Regions from separate parts of the Streptomyces sp. NPDC054765 genome, predicted to be linked through region 1. Evidence: predicted binding sites of a transcription regulator. Region 1 holds the regulator's gene; the other holds the start of a gene.
The links. The regulator HrcA, encoded in region 1, represses chaperone genes, less so after heat shock. The targets are predictions, from matches to a motif close to TTNGCACTCNGNNNNNCNGAGTGCNAA.

Region 1 (6,968 bases):
CAGGACATCGACATCCTGAGCGAGAACAGTGAACCGCAGCCCGATCTCGTGGTTCTGGAACGCGATGTCGTGCCGGAGTCCGGGCGGCTCATGCCGGCCGGAGTGGTCACGATGCTGATCGAGGTCGTCTCCAAGACCAGCGTCGACCGGGACTACGGCATCAAGCGCTCGATCTATGCCGCGGGCAAGGCTCCGGCCTACCTGATCATCGACCCCGTCATGGCCCAGTGCGTCCTGCTCACCGAACCTGTCGGAGAGGGCGAGGAGGCCGATTACCGCGTGCAGCGCATCACGAAGTTCGGCGACCCCGTGCCCCTGACACTGCTCGGCATCGACCTGGACACCAGCGAATTCGGCACTCTCAAGGACATCAGGCCCCACCGCCACCCGTGACGAAGTCGATCAGTTCCTCGACCCTTCCCAGCAGCGCCGGCTCCAGGTCCTTGTAGGAGCGCACGCACGACAGGATGCGCTGCCAGGCCGCCCCGGTGTTCTCCGGCCAGCCCAGCGCGCGGCACACGCCCGTCTTCCAGTCCTGCCCGCGCGGCACGGTGGGCCAGGCCGGGATCCCCACGGACGACGGCTTCACCGCCTCCCACACGTCGATGTACGGGTGGCCCACGACCAGGGCGTCGGCGCCGGTCACCCCGGCCGCGATCCGGGACTCCTTCGAGCCGGGCACGAGGTGGTCGACGAGGACGCCGAGACGGGCGTCCGGCCCGGGGGAGAAGGCGCGGACGATCGCCGGGAGGTCGTCGATGCCCTCCAGGTACTCCACGACGACGCCCTCGATGCGCAGATCGTCGCCCCACACCCGCTCGACGAGCTCGGCGTCGTGCCGGCCCTCCACATAGATGCGCCCGGCGCGGGCGACCCGGGCGCGGGCGCCGGGGACGGCGAGCGAGCCGGAGGCCGTACGAGCCGGAGCGCCCGGCGCCGGACGGCCCTGGGGGCGTACGAGGGTGACGACCTTGCCCTCCAGGAGGAAGCCGCGCGGGGTCATCGGAAAGACACGGTGCTTGCCGAAGCGGTCCTCCAGGGTGACCGTCGGGCCCTCGGCGGTCTTCTCGCAGCGGATCACCGCGCCGCAGAAGCCCGTGGTGACCTCCTCGACGACGAGATCCGGGTCGGCCGGTACCTCGGGGGCGGGGCGCTGCTTCTTCCAGGACGGGGTCAGATCGGGGCTGTAACGCTTGCTCTGCATGGGCCTGTTCTGTTCGGGAGAGGGACGCGAAGAGGGGGACGGAGGGTCGGGGCAGGGGTCAGGAGGCGGGAGCGACGCCGAAGCGGGCCGCCAGGGCGTCCCGCTGGGCGCGCACGAAGGCGGCGTCCACCACGGCGCCGTGGCCGGGGACGTAGACCGCGTCCTCGCCGCCGAGGGCCAGCAGTCGGTCCAGCGCGCCGGGCCACTGCTGCGGCAGCGCGTCCGGGCCCGCCTGCGGCTCGCCGGACTCCTCGACCAGATCGCCGCAGAAGACGATCTCGGGGGAGCCCTGCCGGCCCGGGACCAGCACCGCGAGATCGTGGGCGGTGTGCCCGGGGCCGACGTTGGCGAGCAGCACCGGCCGGCCGCCGAGCTCGACGGTCAGCCGGCCGTGTACGTGGTGGTGCGGGGCGACGAGCAGATCGGCGGCCTCCGCGGCGGCGTCCGCGCCGACGCCGTGGCGCACCGCGCTCCGCCGCAGCTCGTCCTTCTCGCGCCGGAACAGCTCCTCCAGGCCGGTCGCGCCGAACACCTCGACCCCCGCGAAGGCGGCGGTGCCCAGGACATGATCGAAATGTGGATGGGTGAGCGCGACATGCGTCACTTCCCGGCCCAGTACGCCGCGGACCGACCGGCGCAGATCGGCGCCGTCGCGCAGGGTCGCGCCGGTGTCGACGATCATGACCCCGGTGGCCCCCGCGATCACCCCGATCGTCTCGTCCCAGCCCGGCATCCGGCGCCTGGCGACACCGTCACCGAGTCGTTCCCAACCGGCCTCTTCCCAAGCAGTGTGCATACCGAGACGCTAGCGCCATCGCGATAGCGTTGCCCGACAGATCGGCCGAACACGGTCATCCGGCGAGTGCTCCGCGCGGCTGCCCTTGCCGTGGCCGTGCTACCCGGCCGTACACTGGCTCAGGGTCTGGCACTCGGCCCGTGTGAGTGCCAGGAGACACAAGACGGCGGACGGCCGGACTGGAGGTGCGCGGGATGCTCAGTGAACGCAGGCTGGAGGTGCTGCGCGCCATCGTCCAGGACTATGTCGGCACGGAGGAGCCGGTCGGCTCCAAGGCGCTCACCGAACGCCATCAGCTCGGCGTCTCCCCGGCCACCGTCCGCAATGACATGGCGGCCCTGGAGGACGAGGGATTCATCGCCCAGCCGCACACCAGCGCCGGGCGCATCCCGACCGACAAGGGCTACCGCCTGTTCGTCGACAAGCTGGCCGGCGTCAAGCCGCTGTCCAGCCCGGAGCGGCGGGCGATCCAGAATTTCCTGGACGGCGCCGTCGACCTCGACGACGTGGTGGGCCGCACGGTCCGGCTGCTGGCGCAGCTGACCCGGCAGGTCGCAGTCGTGCAGTATCCGTCCCTGACCCGGTCCACGGTCCGCCATGTCGAGCTGCTGGCGCTGGCCCCGGCCCGGCTGATGCTCGTGCTGATCACGGACACCGGACGGGTCGAGCAGCGGCTCATCGACTGCCAGGCGCCGTTCGGTGAGACGTCCCTGGCGGATCTGCGGGCGCGGCTCAACAGCCGGGTCGTCGGCCGCCGGTTCGCGGATGTGCCGCAGTTGGTGCAGGATCTCCCGGAGTCCTTCGAGCAGGACGACCGCGGCACGGTCTCGACAGTGCTGTCGGTGTTGCTGGAGACTTTGGTGGAAGAGACCGAGGAACGGCTGATGATCGGCGGCACCGCCAATCTCACCCGCTTCGGGCACGACTTCCCCCTGACCATTCGGCCGGTTCTGGAGGCCCTTGAGGAGCATGTGGTGATGCTCAAGCTGCTCGGGGAAGCCAAGGACTCGGGCATGACCGTACGTATCGGGCATGAGAATGCCCATGAAGGCCTGGCGTCCACATCGGTCGTCACGGTCGGCTACGGTTCGGGCGACGAGGCAGTCGCCAAACTCGGCGTGGTCGGACCGACCCGCATGGACTACCCCGGAACGATGGGAGCGGTACGCGCAGTGGCACGTTACGTCGGACAAATCCTCGCGGAGTCGTAAGTGGCCACGGATTACTATTCGGTCCTCGGCGTCGGCCGCGACGCCTCGCAGGACCAGATCAAGAAGGCCTTCCGCCGGCTGGCGCGCGAGCTGCACCCGGATGTGAACCCGGACCCCAAGACCCAAGAGCGGTTCAAGGAGATCAACGCCGCTTACGAGGTCCTGTCGGATCCGCAGAAGAAGCAGGTCTACGACCTCGGCGGCGACCCCCTCTCGCAGGCCGGCGGCGGCCAGGGCGCGGGCGGCTTCGGTGCGGGCTTCGGCAACTTCTCCGACATCATGGACGCCTTCTTCGGCACCGCATCGCAGCGCGGGCCGCGTTCGCGCACCCGCCGCGGCCAGGACGCCATGATCCGGCTCGACATCGAGCTGAACGAAGCGGCCTTCGGCACGACCAAGGACATCCAGGTCGACACCGCCGTCGTCTGTACGACGTGCAGCGGTGAGGGCGCGGCGCCCGGCACCTCGGCGCAGACCTGTGACATGTGCCGCGGCCGCGGTGAGGTCTCGCAGGTCACCCGGTCCTTCCTCGGCCAGGTCATGACGTCCCGGCCGTGCCCGCAGTGCCAGGGCTTCGGCACGGTCGTGCCGACTCCGTGCCCCGAGTGCGCCGGCGACGGCCGGATCCGCTCCCGCCGCACGCTGACCGTCAAGATCCCGGCCGGCGTCGACAACGGCACCCGCATCCAGCTCGCGGGCGAGGGCGAGGTCGGCCCCGGCGGCGGCCCCGCCGGAGATCTCTATGTGGAGATCCACGAGCTGGCGCATTCGGTCTTCCAGCGGCGCGGCGACGATCTGCACTGCACGGTCACCATCCCGATGACAGCGGCGGCGCTGGGCACGAAGTGTCCGCTGGAGACGCTGGACGGGGTGGAGGAGATCGACGTCCGGCCCGGCACCCAGTCCGGCCAGTCGATCCCGCTGCACCAGCGCGGGGTGACCCATCTGCGCGGTGGCGGCCGCGGCGATCTGATCGTCCACGTCGAGGTGCAGACGCCGTCCAAGCTCGACCCCGACCAGGAAGAGCTGCTGCGGCGGCTGGCGAAGCTGCGCGGAGAGGAACGGCCCACGGGGCAGTTCCAGCCGGGGCAGCAGGGGCTGTTCTCGCGTCTGAAGGATGCGTTCAACGGCCGATAGCCCAGGTGGGCCCGGGGGCCGAAGCCGCTCCCCGGGCTCGCGCGGCGGCCACGGCCCCGGTTCGGAACGCGGCGGTGGGCGTGACACGATGTGCTCATGCCCACCGCACTGACCGATCTCTGCCGCTACCCGATCGTGCAGGCGCCGATGGCGGGAGGCGGCTCCGGACCCGAGCTGGCCGCCGCCGTCTGCGGCGCCGGCGGTCTCGGCTTCCTCGCCGCCGGTTACAAAACCGCCGATGGCATGTACCAGGAGATCAAACAGCTGCGGTCGCTGACCGACCGGCCCTTCGGCGTCAATCTCTTCATGCCGCAGCCCTCGCTCGCCGACGGCTCCGTCGTCGAGGTCTACCGCGAGCAACTCGCGGGCGAGGCCACCTGGTACGAGACCGAACTCGGCGACACCGACGGGCCCGTCGACGACGGCTACGAGGCCAAGCTCGCGATCCTGCGGGACGACCCGGTGCCGGTGGTCTCCTTCACCTTCGGCTGCCCCTCGCGCGCCGTCCTCGACGCCTTCGCCAAGGTCGGTACGTACACGGTCGTCACGGCCACCACCGCCGCCGAGGCCCAGGCCGCGCAGTGGTCGGGCGCCGATGCGGTGTGTGTGCAGGGCGTGGAGGCCGGCGGCCACCAGGGCACCCACCGCGACGATCCGCACGCCGACGGGACCGGCTCGGGGCTGGGCCTGCTGGCGCTGCTCGGCCAGGTCCGCGAGGCCGTGCAGATCCCGGTGATCGCCGCGGGCGGGCTGATGCGCGGGGCGCAGATCGCGTCGGTGCTGGCCGCCGGGGCGACCATGGCGCAGCTGGGCACCGCTTTCCTCGCGACCCCCGAGTCGGGCGCCAACCCGCTGCACAAGCAGGCACTGACCAACCCGCTGTTCACACATACGGAGTTGACCCGGGCCTTCTCCGGCCGTCCGGCCCGCGGGCTGGTCAACCGCTTCCTGCGCGAGCACGGCCCGTACGCCCCGGCCGCCTACCCCGCCGTCCACTACCTCACCTCCACGGTGCGCAAGGCCGCGGCCAAGGCGGGCGACGCGCAGGGCATGAACCTGTGGGCGGGGCAGGGGCACCGGCTGGCGCGGGAGATGCCCGCCGGGCGGCTCGTGGACGTTCTGGCGGTCGAACTGGACGCGGCGCGCGCCGCGTTGACCCTGCCGGGCGCCGGCCGCACCTCATGACCGCGCCGGTTTTCCTCGTCGACTCGCTCGCGGACGTACGGGCCGGCGGCACGCTGACCCTGGACGGCCCCGAGGGCCGGCACGCGGTGTCGGTGCGCCGGCTGCGGGCCGGTGAGGAGGTCGTCCTGACGGACGGCCACGGCGCCGGTGCGTACGGCACGGTCGCCGCCGTCGAGGGCAAGGACCGGCTCACCGTCGCGGTCACCGGGCTGCGCACCGAGGACCCGCCGCACCCCACGATCACCGTCGTCCAGGCGCTCCCCAAGGGTGACCGCGGCGAGCTGGCCGTCGAGACGATGACCGAGACCGGTGTGGACGCCATCGTGCCCTGGGCGGCGGCGCGTTGCGTCACCCAGTGGAAGGGCGAGCGGGCTGCCAAATCGCTGGGCAAATGGCGCGCCACGGCCCGCGAGGCGGGCAAGCAGTCACGCCGGCTGACCTTCCCCGAGGTCGCCGACCCGCTGACGACCCGGCAGGTGGCCGCCCTGCTCGCCGGCGCCGACTTCGCGGCCGTCCTCCACGAGGAGGGCAGCTCCCCGCTCGCCACCGCCGAACTCCCCGCCGAGGGGCGGATCGTGCTCGTCGTCGGGCCGGAGGGCGGGGTCTCCCCGGAGGAACTCACCCTCTTCGCCGAGGCCGGCGCCAAGCCCTACCGGCTGGGGACGACCGTGCTGCGGACCTCCACGGCGGGCACCGCGGCGACGGCGCTGCTGCTGGGGCGTACCGGGCGCTGGAACTAGGACCTGTCTTCCACGGTCCGGTCTGCCGGCCGGCTTCCACGGTCCGGTCTGCCGGCCGGTTCACGGAAGCCCGGACCGCCGTTGCACCCCGCCCCCAGGTCCCTGCGACTCCCCGTGGGTGCCGCCCGGTAGCATCCGAGGGCCGTACGCACCGTGTGTACGGCGGATGACCCGGGAGGAGCCACCGGTGGCGGGAGAACCGCAGGCCGATTGCCTGTTCTGCAAGATCGTGGCGGGGGAGGTGCCGGCGACCATCGTCCGTGAGACCGAGACCACCGTCGCGTTCCGCGACATCAATCCCCAGGCCCCTACGCACATCCTGGTGATCCCCAAGGTGCACTACGCCAACGCCAGGGAGCTGGCCGCGGCCGAACCGGCGATCGCCGGCGATGTGCTGCGTGAGGCGGGCGTGGTCGCAGCGGAGGAGAAGGTCGACTCGACCGGCTACCGCATCGTGTTCAACACTGGGCCCGGTGCCGGCCAGACCGTCTTCCACGCCCATGCGCATCTGCTGGGCGGCCGCGACCTGCAGCGTCTCGTCTGACGGGGCCGACTTGTCCGTACGTGAACTGGTGGTCCTCGGCACCGCGAGCCAGGTTCCCACCCGCCACCGCAACCACAACGGCTATCTGCTGCGGTGGGACGGCCAGGGGCTGCTGTTCGACCCCGGCGAGGGAACGCAGCGGCAGATGCTG
Region 2 (6,968 bases), on a different contig from region 1:
AACGGAGCGCCATATGAAGCTGCTGACCGTGAACCTGGGACGGCCCACCCCGTCCGAGCACACCGATGCCGAGGGCGGCACGGGCATCGACAAACGGCCCGTGGACGGCCCGGTGGCGGTCACCGCCCCCGGTCCCAAGGGCACCGGAGGCAGCGGGCTGGCCGGCGACACGGTGGTCGATCTGCGCTTTCACGGCGGCGACGACCAGGCCGTCTACGCCTATGCGCGGGAGGATCTGGACGACTGGCAGCGGGAGCTGGGCCGCGAGCTGGCCAACGGGGTCTTCGGCGAGAACCTCACGACCTCGGGCGTCGAGGTCACCGGCGCCCGCGTCGGTGAGCGCTGGCGGGTCGGCCCGCAGCTCCTGCTGGAGGTCACCTCGCCGCGTATCCCCTGCCGCACGTTCCACGGGTGGCTCGGTGAGCACGGCTGGAACAAACGGTTCATCCAGGCTGCGGTGCCCGGCGCGTATCTGCGGGTGATCGAGCCGGGCGAGATCCGCGCGGGGGACGCCGTCGAGGTGGTGCACCGCCCACATCACGAGGTGACGATCGAGCTGATGTTCCGGGCCCTGACCCTCCGGCGGGAGCTGCTGCCGCGGCTGCTGGCGGCGGGCGCGGCGCTCCCGGAGGAGGCGCGGCTCACGGCGCTGAAGTATGCGGGGCGGGCGGGGGATTGAGCCGCGGCCGGTAGGGGGGCTGCACGGCTCGGGGAGCCGGGCGGGGCGGCGCCCCGGGGGCCGGGGGCGAGCCGTACCAGCCGGGGGCGACGGGCCGTCAGAGCCGGGACCCACAGGCACTCAGAGCCGGTTGCCGCAGGCCTCAGGGCCGGTTGCCGCAGGCCCCCAGGGCCGGTTGCCGCAAGGCGTGACGCTCGTCGTGCGCGCGCGGCCGCGCCGCCGGGGGGAGGGGCTCGGGCGTCGTGCCCGGGGCGGATAGCGTGCCCGTATGACGACTGCATTGATCACGGGAGCGACGGCGGGCATCGGCGCGGCGTTCGCCCGGCGGCTGGCGAGCGACGGCCATAGCGTGGTGCTGGTCGCGCGCGACGAGAAGCGACTGCACGAGCAGGCCACCGAGTTGCACGACCGGCACGGCATCGAGGCCGAGGTGCTCAGCGCCGATCTGTCCACCGAGGAGGGCATCGCGGCCGTCGAGGCGCGGCTGTCGGACACCAAACACCCGGTGGATCTGCTGGTGAACAACGCCGGCTTCGGCAACAAGGGCGAGTACCTCGAAGTCTCGATGGCCGACGAGCTGACGATGCTGAAGGTGCACTGTGAGGCCGTGCTGCGGCTGACCACGGCCGGGGTGCGCGGAATGCGGGACCGGCGGCGGGGCGCGGTGGTCAATGTGGCCTCGGTGGCGGCGTTCGTACCGCGCGGCACCTATGGCGCGAGCAAGGCGTGGGTCGTGCAGTTCACGCAGGGGGCCGCGCGGGATCTGGCGGGCAGCGGGGTGCGGCTGATGGCGCTGTGCCCGGGGTTCGTACGGACCGAGTTCCACCAGCGGGCCGGGATGGGGACGGACAACATCCCCGGGTGGATGTGGCTGGACGCCGACAAGCTCGTCGATGCCGCGATGAAGGACCTGACGCGGGGGAAGTCGCTCTCCATTCCCGACCCTCGGTACAAGGCGCTCATGGGCGCCGTGAAGCTGGCGCCCCGTGGGGTGCTGGGGAGCATGACGTCCCGTACGGGCCGGAAGTACGGGCCGCGCTGAGGCGGTGTCGCTTCCTGCGCGGCCAAGGAGCGGTGACGTCGCGGGGCGTCTCTCCGATGCGGGTCGCGGTGGCGTGGGGCCGTGGCGTGCGGTGACGGGCGGTGACGTGCACCGGCCGGGGCCAGGACCGCCGTTCTCCGGCCGGGGCTGGATGGTGGCGGATTCGCTCCTCTAGGCTCGGCCGCGGTCCGGCCGGCCGGGCGACCGCGAAGGAGCACCGTTCCCCACCATGCACCCCACCCCTGACAGTGCCCCCGCCTCTGACAGCGCCCCCGGACCTGACGGTGCCCCCGGACCTGCGGAAATGCCGCCGGTCCGGCCCACGTTGCTGCTGTCGATGGGCCCCGGCATCGCCGAGCGGCTGCTCGATGCCCGCCACCACACCCGCCTCACGGCCCTCGCCCGCACCGACCCACGCCTCGTCGCACACGATCTGGCCACCCCCACCCCCGAGGTCGCCGCCGCCCTCGCCGGCGCCGAGGTCCTCCTCACCTGCTGGGGCGCCCCGCCGCTCACCGGCCGGGTGCTGGCAGCGGCCCCCCGGCTGCGCGCCGTCGTCCACGCCGCCGGCTCGGTCAAACACCACCTCACCGACGCCTGCTGGGAGCGCGGCATCGCCGTCACCTCGGCCGCCGACGCCAACGCGCTCCCGGTCGCCGAATACACCCTCGCCGCGATCCTCTTCGCCAACAAGCGCGTGCTGCACTCCGCCCACCGCTACCGGGGCCTGCGCACCCCGCACGACTGGCACCGCGAACTCGCCACCGCCGGAAACTACCGCCGCACCATCGGCGTCATCGGCGCCTCCCGCATCGGCCGCCGGGTCATCGAGCTGCTGCGCCCGTTCGATCTGCGCGTCCTGCTGTACGACCCGTACGTGGACGCCGCCGAGGCCGCCCGGCTCGGCGTGACACCGGCCCCGCTCGACGCCCTCTGCGCCGGCAGCGACGTGGTGACCGTGCACGCCCCGCAGCTGCCCGCCACCCGCCATCTGCTCGGCGCCCGCGAACTGGCCCTGCTGCCCGACGGCGCCACCCTGGTCAACACCGCCCGCGGCTCCCTGGTCGACGGGACGGCCCTGCTCGCCGAGCTGGTCACCGGCCGTCTACAGGCCGTCCTCGATGTCACCGAACCCGAACTCCCGCCCTCGGATTCGCCGTTGTACGAGCTGCCGAACGTCCTGCTGACGCCGCATGTGGCGGGGTCGCTGGGCACCGAACTCCACCGCCTGGCCGACCACGCCCTGGACGAACTCGAACGCTACGCCCGGGGCCGCCCGTTCACCGGTCGCGTACGGCCCGAGCATCTGCACCACTCGGCCTGACCTCCGGCCGGACGTCCGCGCCGGCAGCTCGGACCGGCAGCTCGGACCGGCCGCGGCGGCGGGGCACCGCCCCCGGTCCGCGTCCTCACCCACGAAAGACCCGGCCCCCGCACACCGCGGGGACCGGGTCTCGTACGTCAGGCAGCGAGCTGCCCGGCGCTATGCGTCAGTGCGCGTGCCCGTGACCGTGACCGGCCTCGGCCGCCTCCTCCTCCGCGGGCTTCTCGACGACCAGGGTCTCGGTCGTCAGCAGCAGCGAGGCGATCGACGCGGCGTTCTCCAGGGCGGAGCGGGTGACCTTCACCGGGTCGATGACGCCGGCCTTGACCAGGTCGCCGTACTCGCCGGTGGCGGCGTTGAAGCCGTTGCCCTTCTCCAGCTCGGAGACCTTCGCGGTGATGACGTAGCCCTCCAGGCCGGCGTTCTCCGCGATCCAGCGCAGCGGCTCGACGACGGCGCGACGGACGACGGCGACACCGGTGGCCTCGTCGCCCTCCTTGCCGAGGGAGCCTTCCAGCACCTTGGCGGCGTGCACCAGAGCGGAGCCACCACCGGAGACGATGCCCTCCTCGACCGCGGCGCGGGTCGCGGAGATGGCGTCCTCCAGACGGTGCTTCTTCTCCTTGAGCTCGACCTCGGTGGCCGCGCCCACACGGATGACACAGACGCCACCGGCGAGCTTGGCGAGGCGCTCCTGGAGCTTCTCGCGGTCCCAGTCGGAGTCGGTGGACTCGATCTCGGCCTTGATCTGGGCAACGCGGCCGGTGACGTCCTCGGACTTGCCGCCACCGTCGACGAGGGTGGTGTCGTCCTTGGTGACGGTCACCCGGCGGGCGGTGCCGAGCACGTCCAGACCGGCCTGGTCGAGCTTGAGGCCGACCTCCTCGGCGATGACGGTCGCACCGGTGAGGGTGGCGATGTCGCCGAGCATGGCCTTGCGGCGGTCACCGAAGCCGGGGGCCTTGACGGCCACGGCGTTGAAGGTGCCGCGGATCTTGTTGACGACCAGGGTCGACAGGGCCTCGCCCTCGACGTCCTCGGCGATGATCAGCAGCGGCTTGGAGGCACCGGCCTGGATGACCTTCTCCAGCAGCGGCAGCAGGTCCTGGATCGAGGAGATCTTGCCCTGGTGGATCAGGATGTACGGGTCCTCGAGGACGGCCTCCATACGCTCCTGGTCGGTGACCATGTACGGCGAGAGGTAGCCCTTGTCGAAGGCCATGCCCTCGGTGAAGTCGAGCTCCAGACCGAAGGTGTTGGACTCCTCGACGGTGATGACACCGTCCTTGCCGACCTTGTCCATCGCCTCGGCGATGAGCTCGCCGACCTGCTTGTCCTGCGCGGACAGGCCGGCCACGGCGGCGATGTCGGACTTGTCGTCGATCGGGCGGGCGGTCGCGAGGAGCTCCTCGGACACGGCCTTGACGGCGGCGTCGATGCCCTTCTTCAGGGCAGCCGGGGACGCGCCGGCGGCGACGTTGCGCAGACCCTCGCGGACCAGCGCCTGGGCCAGCACGGTGGCGGTGGTGGTGCCGTCACCCGCGATGTCGTTGGTCTTGGTCGCCACCTCCTTGACGAGCTGGGCGCCGAGGTTCTCGTACGGGTCGTCGACCTCCACCTCACGGGCGATGGTGACGCCGTCGTTGGTGATGGTCGGGGCGCCGAACTTCTTGTCGATGACGACGTTGCGGCCCTTGGGGCCGATCGTCACCTTGACCGTGTCGGCAAGCTTGTTGACGCCGCGCTCAAGGGCGCGACGGGCGTCCTCGTCGAACTTAAGGATCTTCGCCATGGGTTGCTTCAAGTCCTCTCATTGCGATCCTCGGCCACGACGTGGGGACCGCTGTCGCTCAAACGAACTGCGCCCCTGCCCCGGTTGTTTAGACGCGGGAACCAGGGGCGCAGATCAGGGCAAAACCGGGTGACTTACTTCTCGACGATCGCGAGGACGTCGCGAGCCGAGAGAACGAGGTAGTCCTCGTTGTTGTACTTCACTTCGGTGCCGCCGTACTTGCTGTAGAGAACGACGTCGCCGACGTTCACGTCGAGCTCGATGCGCTTGCCGTCCTCGACACGGCCCGGACCCACGGCCAGGACGACGCCCTCCTGGGGCTTCTCCTTGGCGGTGTCCGGAATGACCAGGCCCGAAGCCGTGGTCTGCTCGGCGTCGAGCGGCTGGACCACAATGCGGTCCTCGAGCGGCTTGATGGCAACCTTGGAGCTGGTGGTCGTCACGATCCGACCTCCCCCTTCGGAGATCTCACGGGGTTAACTGTCTGAGGTGGCGACCAGGTGGATCCGTCGTCGCGGGTGCCGGACCTGCCCGTCGCTGTGTTCTGGCACTCCCCACTGGAGAGTGCCAACGCCGAGACTATGACGCGGTTAGCACTCGGTCAAGCGGAGTGCCAGCGCGGCGGGGTGCGCTTCCTTCCGCGCCGGTTGACCGGCCGTACGGAGCCACGCCCGCCCGGCGGTCCGCACACCGCCGGTTACGGCCATCTGCGGCGCGTCCGGGAGCGGATTACCGGCCGCTTTACCGGAAGGTTCTTATCAAATCGGACACACCTTCCCGTTCCCTCGCAACCACGCCCCCGGCTGCCTCGTCTACTTCCCCGACTGCCAGGCCGACGACCCGGGCACATCCCGGCCGGCCGGCGGCCTTGACGATCAGTGGCGGAGGAAACCCGTGCGTGGAATGACCAGCGTTCCCCGGGCGGCCCGGCGGCCGGAGACAGACGTCGAGCGCACCATGACCTTCGCCGCGCTGGCCCAGGCACCGGACCGCCGGCGGGCCGAGGCATGGCTGCTCGCCTTCGCCGTGCTGATCGCGGACTTCGGCTACGCCTGCACCGGCCTGTCGATGACCGGCCGGCTGCCCGGCGGACTGGCCGGGTTCGCCCTCAGCATGTTCTTCGTGGCGCTGGTCCCGCATCTGGTGGTGCGCCGCTGCGCGCCCCGCGCCGATCCGCTGATCCTGCCGCTGGCGACCCTGCTGACCGGGATCGGCCTGGTGCTGCTGCACCGCCTGGACATGACCTATGCGCAGACACCGCGACTGAGGATCGCCGAGGCGGCGAGCGGACAGCTGGTGTGGACGGTGATCGGGGTGACGGTCTGCATCGCGATCCTGCTGGTGCTGCGCGATCACCGCGTCCTGCAGCGCTACATCTATCTGACGATGGTGGTCGCGCTGGTGCTGCTGATGGCACCGGCCTTCTTCGGCGCCGACATGTACGGCGCGAAGCGCTGGATCCTGCTCGGACCGCTGTCACTGCAGCCCGGCGAGTTCGTGAAGATCATGATCTCGGTGTTCTTCGCCGGCTACCTCACCGTCAACCGTGATGCGCTGGCGCTGGCGGGACGCCGCGTCATGGGCATCCGGCTGCCCCCGGGGCGGCAGCTGGCGCCGATCTTCACGATCTGGGCGGTCAGTCTGCTGGTGCTGATCTTCGAACGGGACCTGGGCACCTCGCTGATCTTCTTCGGGGTCTTCGTGATCATGCTGTACATGGCCACCGACCGCACCAGCTGGGTGGTGTGCGGCTTGCTGATGGCCGTCGTCGGCGCGGCCGTGGTCGGCTCCCTGGAACCGCACGTCCACGGCCGGGTCATCGCCTGGCTCGACCCCATGCGGGCCTTCACCAAGGAGGGCATCGCGGCGGGCATGTCCAACCAGCTGGGCCAGGCGCTGTTCAGCTTCGGCAGCGGCGGCCTCTCGGGCACCGGCCTGGGCCAGGGCCACCCGGAGCTGATCGGCTTCGCCGGCAACAGCGACTTCATCCTCACCACCGTCGGCGAGGAGATGGGGCTGGCCGGGGTGACGGTCGTGATCATGCTGTACGTGCTGCTCGCGCAGCGCGGCCTGCGGGTGGCCCTGTCCGCCCGCGACCCGTTCGGCAAACTCCTCGCGGTCGGGCTCTCCG

Region 2: a site for HrcA is predicted at 5,428-5,454, ahead of groES (co-chaperone GroES). Genes of this name have one in related genera too.

What each region holds. Positions count from the first base shown of each region.
Region 1 covers NZ_JBSHBP010000009.1:76,501-83,468, reverse strand. Annotated here, with positions in the region: gene ACWGJY_RS08750 (Uma2 family endonuclease) at 1-393, shown strand, start outside; gene ACWGJY_RS08745 (DUF3097 domain-containing protein) at 371-1,204, opposite strand; gene ACWGJY_RS08740 (MBL fold metallo-hydrolase) at 1,263-2,000, opposite strand; gene hrcA (heat-inducible transcriptional repressor HrcA) at 2,195-3,211, shown strand; gene dnaJ (molecular chaperone DnaJ) at 3,212-4,348, shown strand; gene ACWGJY_RS08725 (nitronate monooxygenase) at 4,445-5,533, shown strand; gene ACWGJY_RS08720 (16S rRNA (uracil(1498)-N(3))-methyltransferase) at 5,530-6,273, shown strand; gene ACWGJY_RS08715 (histidine triad nucleotide-binding protein) at 6,461-6,817, shown strand; gene ACWGJY_RS08710 (ribonuclease Z) at 6,828-6,968, shown strand, end outside.
Region 2 covers NZ_JBSHBP010000113.1:403-7,370, reverse strand. Annotated here, with positions in the region: gene ACWGJY_RS36195 (MOSC domain-containing protein) at 14-679, shown strand; gene ACWGJY_RS36190 (SDR family NAD(P)-dependent oxidoreductase) at 948-1,721, shown strand; gene ACWGJY_RS36185 (hydroxyacid dehydrogenase) at 2,026-3,045, shown strand; gene groL (chaperonin GroEL) at 3,212-4,837, opposite strand; gene groES (co-chaperone GroES) at 4,972-5,280, opposite strand; gene ACWGJY_RS36170 (FtsW/RodA/SpoVE family cell cycle protein) at 5,795-6,968, shown strand, end outside.